Regions from separate parts of the Pseudomonas shahriarae genome, predicted to be linked through region 2. Evidence: riboswitches for the same ligand, from Rfam matches in the RefSeq annotation. Region 2 holds a riboswitch; each other region holds the start of a gene.
The links. A riboswitch is a leader RNA that binds a small molecule or an ion and turns the genes downstream of it on or off. The one in region 2 is predicted to bind cobalamin.
Positions count from the first base shown of each region.

Region 1: linked by a shared signal. The riboswitch ahead of cobO (cob(I)yrinic acid a,c-diamide adenosyltransferase) and the one ahead of HU773_RS11025 (TonB-dependent receptor plug domain-containing protein) in region 2 are both predicted to bind cobalamin.
Region 3: linked by a shared signal. The riboswitch ahead of HU773_RS14740 (CbtB domain-containing protein) and the one ahead of HU773_RS11025 (TonB-dependent receptor plug domain-containing protein) in region 2 are both predicted to bind cobalamin.

Region 1 is NZ_CP077085.1:1,812,311-1,817,916, reverse strand. It holds gene cobD (threonine-phosphate decarboxylase CobD) at 1-269, opposite strand, end outside; gene cbiB (adenosylcobinamide-phosphate synthase CbiB) at 262-1,170, opposite strand; gene bluB (5,6-dimethylbenzimidazole synthase) at 1,167-1,817, opposite strand; gene HU773_RS08130 (cobyrinic acid a,c-diamide synthase CobB) at 1,814-3,178, opposite strand; gene cobO (cob(I)yrinic acid a,c-diamide adenosyltransferase) at 3,175-3,786, opposite strand; cobalamin riboswitch at 3,867-4,114, opposite strand; gene HU773_RS08120 (PQQ-dependent sugar dehydrogenase) at 4,214-5,527, shown strand.
Region 2 is NZ_CP077085.1:2,464,956-2,470,561, reverse strand. It holds gene HU773_RS11030 (hypothetical protein) at 1-1,947, shown strand, start outside; cobalamin riboswitch at 2,014-2,218, shown strand; gene HU773_RS11025 (TonB-dependent receptor plug domain-containing protein) at 2,310-4,250, shown strand; gene HU773_RS11020 ((2Fe-2S) ferredoxin domain-containing protein) at 4,250-4,609, shown strand; gene HU773_RS11015 (ABC transporter substrate-binding protein) at 4,606-5,520, shown strand.
Region 3 is NZ_CP077085.1:3,319,882-3,325,487, reverse strand. It holds gene cobM (precorrin-4 C(11)-methyltransferase) at 1,033-1,779, opposite strand; gene HU773_RS14750 (cobalamin biosynthesis protein) at 1,860-2,273, opposite strand; gene HU773_RS14745 (CbtA family protein) at 2,270-2,971, opposite strand; gene HU773_RS14740 (CbtB domain-containing protein) at 2,983-3,171, opposite strand; cobalamin riboswitch at 3,268-3,474, opposite strand; cobalamin riboswitch at 3,563-3,762, shown strand; gene cobW (cobalamin biosynthesis protein CobW) at 3,856-4,917, shown strand; gene cobN (cobaltochelatase subunit CobN) at 4,920-5,606, shown strand, end outside.

The DNA of each region.
Region 1 (5,606 bases), 650 kb from region 2:
CCGACCTTGCCCGCCCGGCGCAGGCGCGGCAGCAACTGGATAGCCGCCTGGGAGCCCGGTACCGGCAATACCTGGGCCGCACCGTAGTAATCACAGGCTGCCTGCTCCAGGCCATCATCGGTCTCTGGCAAGCGGGCCCAGGCCCGCAGCGGGATGGGCGGGATGGGCCAGGGCCAGGGCGCGAGGCCACTGGACAGGTCCAGCCAGTCTTCCTGGGCAATGCCGTACTGCAGCGCCGCCTTGCGCAGCCGTCCACCGTGTTCAAGCATAGAAATGCGCCCCCGCACACAGGATCAACACCCACAGCCACACGCCGCGCTGCACCAACTGCCAGCCACGCTCGATGGAATCGGCATCGGCCGGCGGCCCTTCGCCGAGGATCGGACGCTGGTGCAACTCACCGTGATAAATCGCTGCCCCGCCCAACTCGACGCCCAGGGCGCCAGCGCCCGCAGCCATCACCGGCCCGGCATTCGGGCTGTCCCAGGTCGGCCCCTGGCGGCGCCAGCATGTAAGCGCCAGGCGCGTCTTGCCGAGCACGGCGTAGGTCAACGCGACCAGCCGCGCAGGGATGTAATTCAGCAGGTCGTCAATCTTCGCCGCCGCCCAGCCAAAACGTTCAAAACGTTCATTGCGATAGCCCCACATGGCATCCAGGGTATTGCTCAGGCGGTACAGCACCACGCCGGGCACGCCGGCCACGACAAACCAGAACAGCGCGGCAAACACCGCGTCGCTACCGTTTTCCAGCACCGACTCGGTGGCTGCGCGGGCCACTTCGGTGCTGTCCAGCTCACTGGTCTGGCGGCTGACCAGGTAACTCACGCGCGTGCGTGCTTCGTCCAGGTCGCCGCTGCGCAGGGCCTGGGCCACCGGCAACACGTGCTCACCCAGGCTGCGCATGCCCAGGGCCAGGTACAACGCGAGGATCTCGATCACCCAGCCGAAGTAAGGCGCCCAGGACAAGGCCGTGGCCAGCAAGGTCAGCGGTATCACCGTGATAAACCACGCGCTCACGCCATGGCTGCGCCAGCCACGCCCCGCGGAGTTGAAACGTTGCTCGATGCGCCCGGCAAAATTGCCGAACGCCACCAGCGGATGCCAGCGCCTGGGCTCGCCCAGCAGCGCATCCAGCGCCACTGCAGCGACACTCAGCAAGGCCACACTCATTGACTCACTCCCCAATAATTCTCATACAGCATGTCACTCAGCGGACGCGGTTCGGTCCAGCCTTCGAGTTGCAACATCGGTGCCGGATAGAACTCCGTCACCGGGCCCAGGCACAGCACGGCCAGGGGCTTGGCACCGGGTGGCAGGCCTAGCAGATCGGCCAGGTCCCGGGGTTCGAACAGTGACACCCAGCCCATGCCCAGGCCTTCGGCGCGGGACGCCAGCCATAGATTCTGGATCGCACAGGACAGTGAGGCCAGGTCCATTTCCGGCAAGGTCCGACGCCCGAAAATATGCCGTTCACGGCCATCCATCAATGCCGCCACCAGCACCTCGGCGCAGTCGTGGATGCCTTCGACCTTGAGCCTCATAAAGTCGTCCGAGCGCTCGCCCAGGGCTTGCGCGGTGCGGATACGCTCGGCTTCCACCAACTGCTGGATCTGCCCGCGCAGGTTGCGGTCGCTGATGCGGATAAAGCGCCAGGGCTGCATCAGGCCGACGCTGGGGGCCTGGTGCGCGGCGTGCAGCAGGCGGTGCAACAACTCGGGGGCGACGGTGCCGCCACTGAAGTGGCGCATGTCGCGGCGTTCGGCAATGGCGCGGTAGATGGCGTCGCGCTCGGCCTGGGGGAAGGCCTTGTCGGTCATGACCCTATCGCGGGCAAGCCCGCGCCTACCGTTGCAATGCAATCGCCTGCGATGGCGGCGTCCCGATCCGGCGCAAACAGCGCGGCCACTGCAACCGGGTTCGACGGGAAATAAAAGTGCACATAAGAGGCCGTCATCCGCCCCTGGCGGTACACCGCCTCGGCGCCGCGCCCGCCATTGGGGCTCAGGCCACGAGCAATCGGCTGCCACGGCGTGCTGGTCAGGGAATGATGGTAGGTGTGGCCGCGCAATTCGCCTTCCGGCAATTCGACCGTTTGCAGGGCCAGGGCCGCCAGGCGTTTCTGCATGACCGCATCGCCTTGCAGCAGCCCCAGCAGTTCGGCACGCGTGCCCTCGACATCGGTCAGGGAGTCGAGCAGGTAGAGCATGCCGCCGCATTCGGCCAGCAATGGTTTGCCGGCGCTGTGGTGGGAGCGGATCGCCTGCAGCATCGCGGTGTTTTGCGACAGCGCCTGATGATGCAACTCCGGGTAGCCACCGGGCAGATAGAGGCTGTCGGCGTCGGGCAGCACGCGGTCATGGATCGGCGAGAAGAAGTGCAACTGCGCGCCCATCGCCCGCAGTAAGTCGAGGCTGGCGCCATAGGTGAAGGCAAAGGCTTCGTCACGGGCCACGGCAATCCGCACCCCGGCCAGCAACGGCTGGGCCTCGATCACCTCCGGCGCAGCGAATTCCACCGGCGGTGGCAGCGCTACCTCGCAACTGCTGGCCAGGGCGGCGGCGGCGGCATCCAGGCGCAGATCGAGGTCATTCAACTCGCTGGCCTGCACCAGGCCCAGGTGGCGGCTGGGCAGCTCGATCCCGGTTTCCCGGGACAGCGCGCCGTACCAGCGCAGGCCTTCGGTCAGGCTGCCTTCCAGCAACTGCGCATGGCGCACGGTGCCGACGCGGTTGGCCAGGACCCCGGCGAACGGCAGGTCCGCCTGGTAACGCGCCAACCCCAGCGCCAGGGCGCCAAAGGTTTGGGCCATGGCGGTGCCGTCGATCACTGCCAGCACCGGCACGCCAAAGTGGCGCGCCAGGTCGGCGCTGGACGGTGTGCCGTCGAACAGGCCCATCACGCCCTCGATCAGGATCAGGTCCGCCTCCCCCGCGGCTTCCCACAACAGGCGACGGCTTTCCTGCTCGCCGACCATCCACATGTCCAATTGATAGACCGGCGCACCACTGGCGCGCTCATGGATCATCGGGTCGAGAAAGTCCGGGCCGCACTTGAACACCCGGACCTTGCGCCCCAGGTTGCGATGCAAACGGGCCAGCGCGGCGGTAACAGTGGTCTTGCCCTGGCCTGACGCCGGCGCGGCGATCAGCACCGCTGGGCAATGGCGCGGCTGGTTCAAAGTTCGATGCCTTTCTGTGCCTTGATACCGGCCTGGAACGCGTGCTTGAGCATGCCCATTTCGGTGACGGTATCGGCCATTTCAATCAGTTCCGGTTTGGCCCCGCGGCCAGTGACCAGCACGTGCTGCATCGGTGGCCGGGCTTGCAGGTCGCTCAACACTTGGTCCAGGTCCAGATAGCCGTGCTTGAGCGCGATGTTCAGCTCATCCAGCACCACCAGGCCGATGGACGGATCCTGCAACATTTCCCGGGAGACCTTCCAGGCCGCTTCGGCGGCGGCGATATCGCGCTGGCGGTCCTGGGTCTCCCAGGTAAAGCCCTCGCCCATCACATGGAAGCGCACCTGCTCGGGGAAGCGGCGGAAGAACAGTTCTTCACCGGTGCTGTTACGGCCCTTGATGAACTGCACCACACCGCATTGCATACCGTGCCCCATGGCCCGGGCCAGCATGCCAAACGCCGAACTGCTCTTGCCTTTGCCGTTGCCGGTCAACACCAGCAGCAAACCGCATTCATTCGGTGAATTGGCAATGCGCTCGTCAATCACCGCTTTTTTGCGCAGCATGCGCGCCAGGTGGCGTTCGTCACGATCAGGGGTATCAGTCATGGCAGCTCTCCGTTGGGGCTGGACAAAAACGGCGGGCAGGAAAAGACAACTTAAATGAAGCCAAGCATCGCCCACCGTGATGCTGTTGGATGAATCAGGCCGGTCTCCGGGCTCATGAGTGGCGCCCGATTGACCAGGGCAAGCCGACGATGCGCCTTCCCATATCGCAGGCGATACAGTGGCAAAAGCAGCGTCTTGACTCATTTACCGTTGCGGGGGCAGCGCCGGGATCGTGGCCACACTGTAGAAAAGTGCGCGCACTCACCGGCTTCCCTGTTTCACTCGGTCGGCGCGTACGCCACAGAGCACCTGAAACAAGCGGCGAAGGTTAGTGGGTTGGGGGTACAGCGTCAATTAAAGCCGGCCACGTACTTGAACCATCGCCGCGCGCCATACCTCTATGACTACAGGCATTGAGGAGAAAAACATGCACAAGACCCGACTCGCCCTATTGATCATGGCCGCAGGCGCACTCGCCGCCTGTGGCGAAAGCTCAACCTTGCAGGTATCCGATGGCACCGGGCCGTCGCCCAAGCTGCCGGAACCGAATAAAACCCTGATCCCCACCGTCAACATCGCCCCGGCGATTGGCTGGCCCGCCGGGGCCAAGCCCAAGGCCGCCGCCGGCACCCAGGTTGGCGCCTTCGCCGAAGGCCTGGATCACCCGCGCTGGCTGTATGTATTGCCCAATGGCGACGTGCTGGTGGCCGAGACCAATGCGCCGCCCAAGCCGGATGACTCCAAGGGCATTCGCGGCTGGGTCATGGAAAAGGTCATGGGCCGTGCCGGTGCCGGCGTACCCAGCCCGAACCGTATCACCCTGCTACGCGATGCCAACCATGATGGCGTGGCGGAAACCCGCACGGTGTTCCTGGAAAACCTCAACTCGCCGTTTGGCATGACCCTGGTGGGCAACGACCTGTATGTGGCCGACTCGGACAAGCTGCTGCGCTTCCCCTATCAACCGGGAGAAACCGCGATCAAGGCCCAGGGCACCAAGGTCATCGACCTGCCGGGCGGTCCGCTCAACCACCACTGGACGAAAAACGTGGTGGCCAGCAAGGACGGCAACACGTTGTATGTGAGCGTAGGCTCCAACAGCAACGTCGGTGAAAACGGCCTGGAAGCCGAACAGGGGCGTGCGGCGATCTGGGAAGTCGACCGGGCCAGCGGCAAGCAGCGGATTTTTGCCTCCGGGCTGCGCAACCCCAATGGCATGGCCTGGGAGCCGCAAAGCGGCAAGCTGTGGACGGCAGTCAACGAGCGCGATGAAATCGGCAGCGACCTGGTGCCGGACTACATCACCTCGGTCAAGGATGGCGGCTTTTATGGCTGGCCGTTCAGCTATTACGGCCAGCATGTGGATGTACGGGTCACGCCGCAGGACCCGGACCTGGTGGCCAAGGCCATTGCGCCGGACTATGCCGTCGGCCCCCACACCGCGTCGCTGGGCCTGACCTTTGCCGAAGGCAACACCCTACCGGCGCAATTTGCCCAAGGCGCTTTTATCGGCCAGCACGGTTCGTGGAATCGCAAGCCGCACAGCGGGTACAAGGTGATCTTTGTGCCATTTGCGGGGGGCAAGCCCAACGGCGCGCCGGTGGATGTGCTGACCGGCTTTCTCAACAGTGATGAGAAAGCTATGGGCCGGCCGGTGGGCGTGGTGATCGACCAGCAAGGCGGGTTGCTGGTGGCGGACGATGTGGGGAATAAGGTGTGGCGGGTGTCTTCAGCCAAATAAATGATTTGCGAGCACCCCAAAACAACTGTGGGAGCGGGCTTGCCCGCGATGGCTGTGGATCAGTCAGGAATCTATCCAC
Region 2 (5,606 bases):
ATCACCCAGCGCAATAAAGGGCGGACCTACAACAGCGATATCCCGGATATCCGGCCCTTTGCCGAACAGGCTTTCGATCAACTGAAGGCGGTGAGCCACCCGGCGAAAAACCTGGAGGTGGTGTTCAAGGTGCCCGTCGGCGGCAACTCGCCAGGTGGGGTGGTCAGCGGCAGTCTCCATCGCGAACGCATGAGCATGACCGATGTGCTCCTGAAAAACCTGTCGGGGCTGCCCAGCCGCGACGTGGAGGTTTATCTCAAACCGGGTAACACGCGGGTTCCGGAGCTGGAAAAGGATGGCGAACTGCAGAAACTGATCGAGAAGGTCGACGTGGGTAAAAGCTACCCCGAGCTGCTCAAGCGCGAACTGCTGGACGATCCCGTCAAAAAAGCCCAACGCCAGTCCCTGTTTGCCCAGCAAGTCCCCGTGGAACTGCAGATCAAGGCCCTGGAGCTGGCGGTTAACAAACAATCGGGGTTCGATACCACAGGGTTGCGCTACGTGCAGGCGGCCGTCAACCCGCAACCCGGTGCACAGACCGTCGATGGCAAAGAGATCGTCGTCCGCCCGCTGGCGTTCGTTGCCGGGCCAGGCGCCACACCCGAGGTGGTCGACAACATGTACCTGATCGAACCCGAGGACAGCATCAGCGGCCCGCATATTCTCTACCGCCCATTGATCGCCGACGCACCGCTGCTGCAATTCCCCACCCGCCAGGCCTTGCTGGAGGCCATCCAGCAACCGGGGCGCCTGCAAAACGACATCCTGGCCTGGTTTCCCGACAACGCGACCCGCGACTACTACAAGGCATGGAGTTTCAAGGAGCCCTCCACCCAGACCACCAGCCTGTTTGGCGTGGGCGACGGAGAAACCGTTCCCGCTGCGCCCACACTGGCGGTGGGCGGCTATGCCGCTGCCGATGCCCTGAAGGCCAAACTGCAAACCGGGCAATTGATGAACCACCTGTACGACGCCAATGCCCAGGGCGTGATCAGCATGGCCGAACAACAATCTGTCTCCGACGCCGAAAGCCGCTGGGCAACGCTCAAGGAAGGCGGCTATCTGTTGCTCAACGCGGTACTGCCGGCCCTGCGCGGCCCCGGCGCTGCCATTGGCACGGCGCTGCAGTTCCAGGGCATTCTCAGCGACCTGCAAACGCTGGCGGACAACGCCACGCCGGACAAAGAAACGGCCATGGCGGATTTGCTGCTCAACTTTGCAATGCTGGTGACCCACTCTCGAGCACGCTCCTCACGCAGGCCGGTCGATCCCCCACCGACGCCGGAGGTGACCCAGGCAGCGCTGCGCAGTGGCAGCCACAACAGCATCATCGAGGCGCCGAATGGCGAAAAGGTCCGGCGCCTGATCGTGATGAAGGGCAACATGCAAAAGATGCAACTGATCAAAGGCAACCTGTTCAGCTTTGAAGATGAATACAAAGGCAAACCTCGGCTCAACATCAACGCTCATGGTCGCGACCTCAGCTTCAGGGAACAACTGTCCGGTAAAAGCTCGACCATCCTGTATGACGGTGCTGAGCATACCGCCGAGCAACTGCATGCCCACTTGCTCGCCAAAGGCATTGATCCCAGCCAGTTCGACAACGTTCGCTTGCTTGTCTGCTACTCCGGCAATGGCGCCGAGAACTCCTTCGCCGCCGAGTTCCAGCGGCTGATCAACAAGCCGGTAAAGGCCTTCGTGGGCACCGTGACCGTGACCCCGAGCCCCGAGCTGGTCACCGCCGAGTTCAAGACCGGCATCCAGATGCATGGGACGCAGAAAGGCCCAAAACTGGTGAGTGACACCTACGCCCAATACGACAGCGTGGACACGGTCAAGGACCGCACGGGTATTTCCCTGATCCGCAACCCGCTCGAATATGTGCTCTTCTCCTACTACCCCGTGTATTTCCCGCCCCGCACCGGCGCCACCGCGGCAAGCCGCTGAGCATCAGCACACTGGCGGCACTGCACAATCGCTGCGCCAGATTGACGAAAGGGCCTGCGAATGTTCAGATGCCGCCCTGTTTCAGGTGCCTTATGCCGCCGTGCATAGGGTGAAACGGGAAACCGGTACGCTCATTCGAGCAAGTCCGGTGCTGCCCCCGCAACGGTATTCGCGTGACCCCTTCGACACACCACTGTGGCCAGAGCGCCATGGGAAGGTGAAGGGTTCGATACGCGAGAGCCCGGAGACCGGCCTGGAATTTCTGTTTGGCATAATCCTGCGGTGGGCGGGCATGGGCCGGTATCGGTGTGTGCCCGGTGCCTTCTCCTGCGTGCTTCTGCGAAGATACTTTCGAGAAGACTATGATTTTCCAACGTTCCTCTACCTCTGGCCCGACCCTGCTCCTGGGTTGCCTGTTCAGCCCGCTGCTGCTCGCCGATGACACAGCCCTGGTGCTCAACCAGCAGATCGTCTCTGCGCCGTCGGTGGAATCCACCACCGTGGCCGATATGGCCCAGTACGGCAGCAAAGTCGAGATTGTCAGCCGCGAACAGATCGAACGCGCCGGCCCCAGCGCCGATATCACCCGGGCGATGCAGATGTTTATTCCCGGCTTTTACGTTGCGCCGAAAAACGGCCCCTTCGACTACGGCACCTATTCCCTGCTGGGCGGGCGCAATGACGACACCCTGATCCTGCTCGATGGCGTGCGCCTGAACAACCGCCTGTACGGCGGCCTGTACCTGGACACCCTGCCGGCCAACGCCGTGGAGCGCATCGAAGTGCTCAAGGGCGGCCAGAGCCTGTTGTTCGGTACCCAGGCGGTGGCGGGTGTGATCAATATCGTCACGCGCAGCCCGCAGACCCGTGACGTGTCCGGCGAAACCAACCTGGGCGTCGATACCTTTGGCGGCACCACCGGCGATGCCCGGGCCGAGCGGATTTTCACTAACGGCCTGGGCGACCTGGGCCTGCTGGCGTACGTCAGCCACAACGTGTCCGAGGGTTACCAGCCGTTTCGCAACCGTGACATGAGCAACGTCAGCGACAAGAAACGCTCCTACGAAGTCACCACCTTCGGCGCCAAGGCCATCCAGTCCCTGGGCGATGATTCGCGCCTGGAGCTGTTCTACCAGTACTCCGACGCCAACCTGGACTTCGCCGGCGCCACCAACAACCGCAAGACCACCAACGACCGCGTGCAACAGATCGCCACGGCGACCTTCGAGCAACGCCTCAATGAACGGCTGAGTTACTTCGTCAAGGGCCATATCAACGATTGGGACACGCGTTACTCGCGGGTCAACAACACCGCCGACGGTGGCACCGTGGTGCGTAACCGCGATGACTACTGGGGGTTCACCGACTGGGGCGTGCAAGCCGAAGGCAAGGCTGAGCTTGAAGGCGGCCATGTGCTGGTGTTCGGCTCCGACAACCAGTGGTTCAAGGGCCAGGACGATGTACTGATCATCGACAACAACAAGGCCGAAGCCCACGCCCTGTACAGCCAACTGCGCCCGCAGATCGACGCCCTGCCCGACTGGCACCCGAGCATCGGCCTGCGCCACGAAACCATGAGCGGCGGCGACAGTGCCACGGTCGGCATGCTCACCTCGCTCTACGACCTCAATGCCAACTGGGCCCTGCGCGGCCAGTACGGCAGCGCCTACAAGCTGCCGAATGCCGAGCAATTGTTTGTCAATGAACCCGGCGACGAGATCGGCAACCGTAACCTCAAGCCGGAAAAAAGCCGCAACGCCGAGCTGGGCCTGGACTACAAGGGCCTGCTGGCCGACCGCGAGTTCAGCGCCAGCGTGACCCTGTTCAAGCGCAAGATCACCGACCTGATCACCCTCGACGATAGCCACTGGGTCAACGGCCAGGGGCAGATCCAGGTGCGTGGCTTCGAGGCCGACGCCAAGCTGGCGCTCAACCAGCAGTGGAGCCTGCAGGCGGACATGACCCGCAACCTGACCGAGTCGCGCGCCGGCGTCACTCTCAATGATGTGCCAAGCTTCTTCGCCCGTTCACGGGTGGGTTTCGAGTCGCAGAATCGCCTGTGGGGCGCCGGCGCGGCCATCCGCTATATCCACGATGTGATCAGCTCGAAAAGAGTCGAATACGGCCACTATTCGGTGGTGGACGCCGACGCCTACCGCTACCTCGACAACGCCCACCAACACCGCGTGAGCCTGCTGGTAGAGAACCTGTTCGACCGCGACTATGTCACCAGCCGCTCCAGCAATGTCGACAACCTGGGCCGACCGTTCACCACGGAGGTGCGTTACACGTATCGCTTCTGATGACTGAAATCACACAAATCGACGGGGTGGACAGCCACCCCGACTGGTCCCATATCCCCGAGCATGCCCGCCATGTGCTGCTGTGCACCGGCCCGCGCTGCACCCAGCGCGGCGCCCTGCAGCTCTGGAAAACCCTGCGCCGACGGCTGCTGGAACACCAGCACATCGAAGTGCCCGGCGGCGTGCTGCTGACCCGCACCCATTGCCAGTTCCCCTGCAACCTGGGGCCGGTGCTCACGGTGTACCCGGAGCGCTGCTGGTACGGAGTGCGCAGCAAGGCCGATGCCGTACGCCTGGTGGATGTGCACCTGGTGGGCGGCGAGGTGCTCGAAGAGTTATTGATCCGGGAGCGCCCATGAAACGCTTGGGAGGATTTGCCATCGCCCTGGTGTGCAGCGCCTCGGCCCTGGCGGACAGTTATCGCAATTGCCAACAGGAGTGGCACCTGCCCCATACGCCGCCGGCGCGGATTGTCGCCCTCAACCAGCACGCCGCCGATATGCTGCTGGCCCTGGAGGCCGGCCCGGCGCTGGTGGGCGTGGCGTACCTGGATGACAACGGCGCCGCGCATAAGCAGGGCACATATTTCGCTGTGCCGGTGATTGCTCCGCGCTACCCGGCCAGCGAGGTGCTGTACGGGCAACAGCCGGACCTGGTAGTGGGCGGCTTTGCCACGGCTTTTGGCAGCGGCATTACTTCACGCACCGGGCTGGCGGGTAATGGCGTGGCTTCGTATCTGCTGGAGTCGGCGTGTGCCGGGCATTCCCTGGATTACTTCGGGCACATTCGCAATGACCTGCTGACCCTGGGCAAGCTGCTGCATAAACCGCAGCGGGCCCGCGAGCTGATTGACGCCCTGGACACCGACCTGGCCAGCGCCCAGGCATTGGCCAAGCCCGCCAAGCCGCTGTCGGTGTTTTACCTCGACAGTGAAGTCAACGGCCTGGACAGCGAAGGACGGCAAGGTTTCGTCACCACCCTGCTGGCGGCTGCCGGAGCGCACAATATATTGGCTGGGATCAACCAGTACCGGGTCACGGTCAGCAGTGAGACGTTATTGATGAGCGATCCGGATGTGATCCTGCTGGCCGACGCCGTGTGGTCCCCTGCCAGCCGCAAACGCCAGTTGCTGACCCGCGACCCGGTGCTGTCGCGCCTGCGGGCGGTGCGGGAAAACCGCATGATCGATATCCCGTTTACGCACCTGGTGCCCACTGTCGGCAGCGGCAAAGTGGTGCTGGAGTTGGCCCACGAGCTCAACACCTTGTAGGCGCGGGCCACTCATGACTTCTGGTCAAGAGTCATTTGAACAAGCATGGGTGTTTCGCCTGGCGCCGGCAGCCGATACTCAACGCC
Region 3 (5,606 bases), 850 kb from region 2:
TATGCTTTAAAGTTAGCAAGTTACACGATTTGTCTAACAAATAAGATGAGCTTTTTGAGCTGGCTTGCATGCGATAGCCGTAGGTATCTATACATCTCTTTTATCCAGTGCTTGTTGGGTTTGTGAACATATCCGTTGCTGCGGTCATGGCGGCTATTGGTTCCGCTCTTACAGCGGGTCACTTTTGGAAAAGAGCCCGGAGTGCCGGCCCAGCCAAAAGTAACCAAAAGGGCTCTTGCCCCACCACTCGGCACCTCGCCTAGGCTCGGTGTGCCCGTCATCCGACATTGATTTGGGGGGCCGCCGCGATGGGCCATCCATGGCCCAGCGCGGCTAAACCGGCGTCCTGCCGGTTTACCCCCCCAAATCAATATCGGATGACGGCCAGCGTGGTTTAACGGGGCGCCTCAGATCAAAAGCAAAGCGAGGCGGCCTGACAGCCGACCTGATCGTCGAGGCGTGCGCGTACCTCTGTGGGAGCTGGCTTGCCTGCGATGGCGGTGTCTCAGCCAATACATTTATCGACTGATACACCGCCATCGCAGGCAAGCCAGCTCCCACAGGGGAATGCAGCTTCGCGCCCCGGCTTTGGCATTGCTGTCGATGTTGCTCTGCTTTTGATCTGGTTTTTGATCTTAGGCGCCCCGTTAAACCACGCTGGCCGCAGGCAGGTATTGCGCAGTGGGCACCCCGGCATGGATGCCGGGTTAGCCGCGACACGGCCATGGATGGCCGATCGCGGCGGGCCCACGGAGCAATGCCTGACTGCGGGCATGCCGAGCCTAGGCGAGGCACCGAGTGGTGGGGCAAGAGCCCTTTTGGTTACTTTTGGCTGGGCCGGCACTCCGGGCTCTTTTCCAAAAGTGACCCGCTGTAAGAGCGGAACCAATAGCCGCCGTAACCGCAGCAACGGATATGTACACACCCCCCAGAAGAGAACTATGTAGAGACTCATGCCGCGATAGCGGAGGGTCAGGCGACTTCTCTACAGCCGGTTAAACCGCAATCGCAGGCAAGCCAGCCCCCACAGTGTCAGGGTCGGTAGAGGTGGGCGTGCCCTGCGCGATACAGCGAGGATTCGCTGAAGCTGTCACTGGCCAGCACTCGACCCACCACAATCAGCGCGGTGCGCCTGAACCCCTTGGCTGCCACCTTACCGACAATATCCGCCAAGGTGCCAATCGCCCAATCCTGATCCGGCCAGGTCGCCCGGTGTACCACGGCAATCGGGCAATCTGCACCGTAATGCGGCAGCAGCTCGGCGACGATTTTCTCCAGGTGATTGACCCCCAGATGCACGGCCATGGTAGTGCCGTGGCTGGCCAGGCTGTCGAAGGACTCCCCCGCAGGCATCGTGGTTTTATCGGCATAGCGGGTCAGGATCACGCTTTGGGCGATATCCGGTAAGGTCAGCTCCGCCTCCAGCAACGCGGCACAGGCGGCCACGGCGGTGACGCCGGGAATGATCTGGAAGGGAATTCCCAGTGCGCGCAAATGGCGGATTTGCTCGCCAATCGCGCCATACAGGCTCGGATCGCCAGAATGCACCCGCGCCACGTCCTGGCCCTGTTCATGGGCATGCTTGATCAACTCAATGATCTGCTCCAGGTGCAGTTCGGCGCTGTTGACCAGGGTTTCGGCCTGATGGCCTTCAAGCACGGCGGCCGGCACCAGGGAGCCGGCGTAGATAATTACCGGGCAACTGCGGATCAGCCGCTGGCCTTTGACGGTGATCAGTTCCGGGTCGCCGGGGCCTGCGCCGATGAAGTAGACGGTCATGGAGGATTCCTGTGAAAAAGCCGGCGAGGCGGGCTGCAGATGAAGACCGCTCATGATCAAGGAGGCGGATTATCGGGAATTCAGCCCGCGCACGCCAATGCAAAGGTGGCTTGCGGGCTTTTCTGGCGGTTGATCAACAGGCGGGCAGGGCGCTGGGCCAAGTGCTCGGCCAGGGCCAGGGCGGCGCTTTCGGCGATGCCGTGGCAGCCGGTATGGGCAAACGCGACAGCAGAGCGGTGGCTCAATTGCGCTTCGTGGATCGCCAGCTGTTCGGCACTGAAAAACTGCAGTGGCAACCTCAAGTGTTCGGCCAGGGCCAGTAACCCTGGCTCATCCTGTTTACGGTCGATACTCGCCAGTGCGCTGATGTGCCGAGGGTCGATTCCCGCGCCAGCCAAGGCTTCATTGAACAGCGCCAATAGCGCCGCGACGCTGCAGCCACGCTGACAACCCAGGCCGACCACCAGGGTCGGCGCGGTGGTGGCTGCTGTCATGCCGAGTGCTGGTCGTCGCGATTGCGTCGGAACAACCAGGCGCTGATCAGGCCCAGGGCCAGCCAGAACGCAACATTGGTCAGCTGCGACGCGATCTTGAACTGCGCTTCCAGGGCCTGCGGGGCGAGCATCGAGTGCACTTCGGGCTGTGGCGCGCCAATCACATGGGGCACCGCCAGGATCGCCACGCCGAGGATCTTCAGCAGCCAGTTGCGACCAAACACAATCAGCGCGATACCGGCGGCGGTGGAGGCTGCCGCGCCGATCCACCAGATCTGCCGTTGCGCCAGGTCCGCCGCAGCGGTGCCGGGCAGTTCCGGTGGCAGGCCGAGGGTCGGTGCCAGCACAAAGGTGGCGTAACCGGCCAGGCCCCAGAGCAGGCCCTGGGCGGTGCGGGTCGGGGCGCGCAGGGTGTACAGGCCGGCGAGCATCAGCGCAAAACCTACGGCGACCACCAGGTTACCGCCAGTGGTGGACAGCACGCGCTGCCAGCCGTCTTCCGGTTCCCAGGCCTCGGCGTCGTGGCTGTGGGCCGCAGCACCAGGCGCATGCTCATGCACTTCGGTCGTGGCCGGGGCGTTTTCGTAGGTTTCCGCCTGCTGAATCAGCGGAGCCACCCAGAAACTTTGCAGCAGGGTCAGCAGCAGGGCGGCCAACAGGCCGGTGAAACCTGCGGTTTGCGCAATTCGCTTGATCATGGTTGCAGGTCTCAATGGCACGGGAAGGCGGCGCTGTGGCGCGTATCGTGGGCGGCGTTGTGCACGGCCTCGATATGGGAGAACCCGGCGAAATACACCAGGCACGCACCGAGGATCGACGCGCCGATAGCGGCGGTCAGGCGTTGGCTCAAGGTGGCGGAGCGGCTGGCGGTGTGTGAGGTGCTGCTGATGATCGACATGGCACGTCCCTTTCGAGTGGCAGGGTGACACGAGCGCATGAAAACCCCGCGAGCCGGGCACGCAGGGTTCTGAACAGCGCCCGCCCACCGCGGGTTTGTTATTTGATTTTTCGGGCCGGTCTCCGGGCTTGCGAGGGGGCTCTCCTGAGTCCTGAAAGCATCGCCTTCCCATGCCAGAAGCACAGTGGCTGTGACGCTTCGCTCGCTTACCGTTGCGGGGGCAGCACCGGATTGGTCATGCATGCATGATTGACCGGTTTCCCGTTTCACCCTGTAAAGGGCACCCGAAACAAGATGTGTAGGAGAGCATGGGCGCGGGATGGCCGTCAATCTGTAGCTGGGCACCGCGGCTCTTCGCATGGTTTTGAATTGACCGTCCCTCAAGCACTGCGTAGCCTTGCACCTTCGAGGTTCTTCGGCTGCGGTCGAAGCTAAGAAGGGAACGCGGTCCAAGCCGCGGCTGCCCCCGCAACTGTAAAGGGTTTATCTGACTGCCACGCCACTGCCAATACGGCGGGAAGGCGCAGCCAGCGCCAGCCGCAAGGCCGGCAAGCCCCAAGCCAGGAGACCTGCCTCGCAACCGATTTTCCATTTCAACCGGGCGGGGTGATCCGGTGACGAATCCAGCACCTGCACGCCGCTGCAGGGCCAGTCGTCCCGTATGCCCGCCCCAAAGGGCATCCGATGAAAACACTGGCCAAACTCCCCGTCACTATCGTCACCGGCTTTCTCGGCTCGGGCAAAACCACCTTGCTGCGGCACATGCTGGACAACGCCCAGGGTCGGCGCATTGCTGTGATCGTCAACGAATTCGGCGAACTGGGTATCGACGGCGAGATCCTCAAGCAGTGCTCCATCGGTTGCACCGAAGAAGAAGCCAGCGGGCGCGTGTATGAACTGGCCAACGGCTGCCTGTGCTGCACCGTACAGGAAGAGTTCTTCCCGGTGATGCGCGAGCTGGTGGCCCGTCGTGGCGACCTCGACCATATCCTCATCGAAACCTCTGGCCTGGCGCTGCCCAAACCCCTGGTGCAGGCCTTCCAGTGGCCGGAAATCCGCAGCGCCTGCACGGTTGACGCAGTGATCACCGTGGTCGACAGCCCGGCCGTGGCCGCTGGCACCTTTGCCGCGTTCCCGGACCAGGTCGACGCCCAGCGCAAACTGGACCCGAACCTGGACCACGAATCGCCACTGCACGAGTTGTTCGCCGACCAACTGGCCAGCGCCGACCTGGTGATCCTCAACAAAACCGACCTGATCAGCCCTGAAGACCTGGCCCGTGTACGCCTGGAAGTCGCCGAAGAACTGCCGCCAGCAGTGAAAATCGTCGAAGCCAGCAGCGGCCGCCTGCCTCTGGATGTGCTGATTGGCCTGGGTGCCGGCTCCGAGGAGCATATCGACGGGCGCCATAGCCATCACGATCATCACCACGAAGGTGAAGATGACCACGATCACGATGCGTTTGACTCCATCTCCATCGACCTGCCACAGGCTGATGAAGCGCTGCTGCTGGACGCCCTGACGCAATTGGTGGTGCAGCACGGCATCCTGCGGGTCAAAGGCTTCGCCGCGATCCCCAACAAGCCGATGCGCCTGTTGATCCAAGGCGTGGGCACGCGCTTCGACAAGCACTTCGACCGGGCCTGGGGCGCTGACGAAGCGCGCATCACACGGTTGGTGCTGATCGGTCAGGACCTGGATGCGGCGGGCCTTGAAGCGCAATTGCGCGCCGCGCTCAGCGTTTAACCATGCACCTGCTCAGGACCCAGCCCGGTGGCTTCGTCTCCGATGACAACATCGCCGACCTGGGACAAACCCCCGCCGAGCTGGTGATCCTGTGCAGCGGCGATTCCAGCCTGGCGTTGCTGGCCGAAGCCGCCCAGCAACTGCCCGACGACTACCCGAGCCTGCGCCTGGCCAACCCGATGCAGGTGCAGAACCACGCCTCGGTGGACCTGTATGTGGATGAGGTGCTGCGCCACGCCAAGGTCATCCTGATATCCCTGCACGGCGGCATCGGCTATTGGCGCTACGGCATCCAACGCCTGGTGGAGCTGGCCGAGCAGGGCGTGCAGTTGATCCTGGTGCCGGGGGATGATCGCCCCGATCCCGAACTCAGCGGCCTGAGCACCGTGGGTGCGGTGGAGCGTGACCGCCTGTGGCACTTTCTGCGCCAGGGCGGGCTGGGGAATGCGCTGGATTTCTATCGTTGCCTGGCCAGTAGCTTCCTGGGCCGCGATTACCCGTGGGCCGAGCCGCAAACTCTGCCGCGCACCGCGATCTATCACCCGCGCGCCGCCAATGCCCGCCTCAATGACTGGCAGGCGGACTGGAACACCGATTGGCCGGTGGCAGCGGTGCTGTTCTACCGCTCGCACTTGCAGGCGGCCAATACCGGTTTTATTGATGTGTTCTGCCAACGCTTGCAGGCAGCG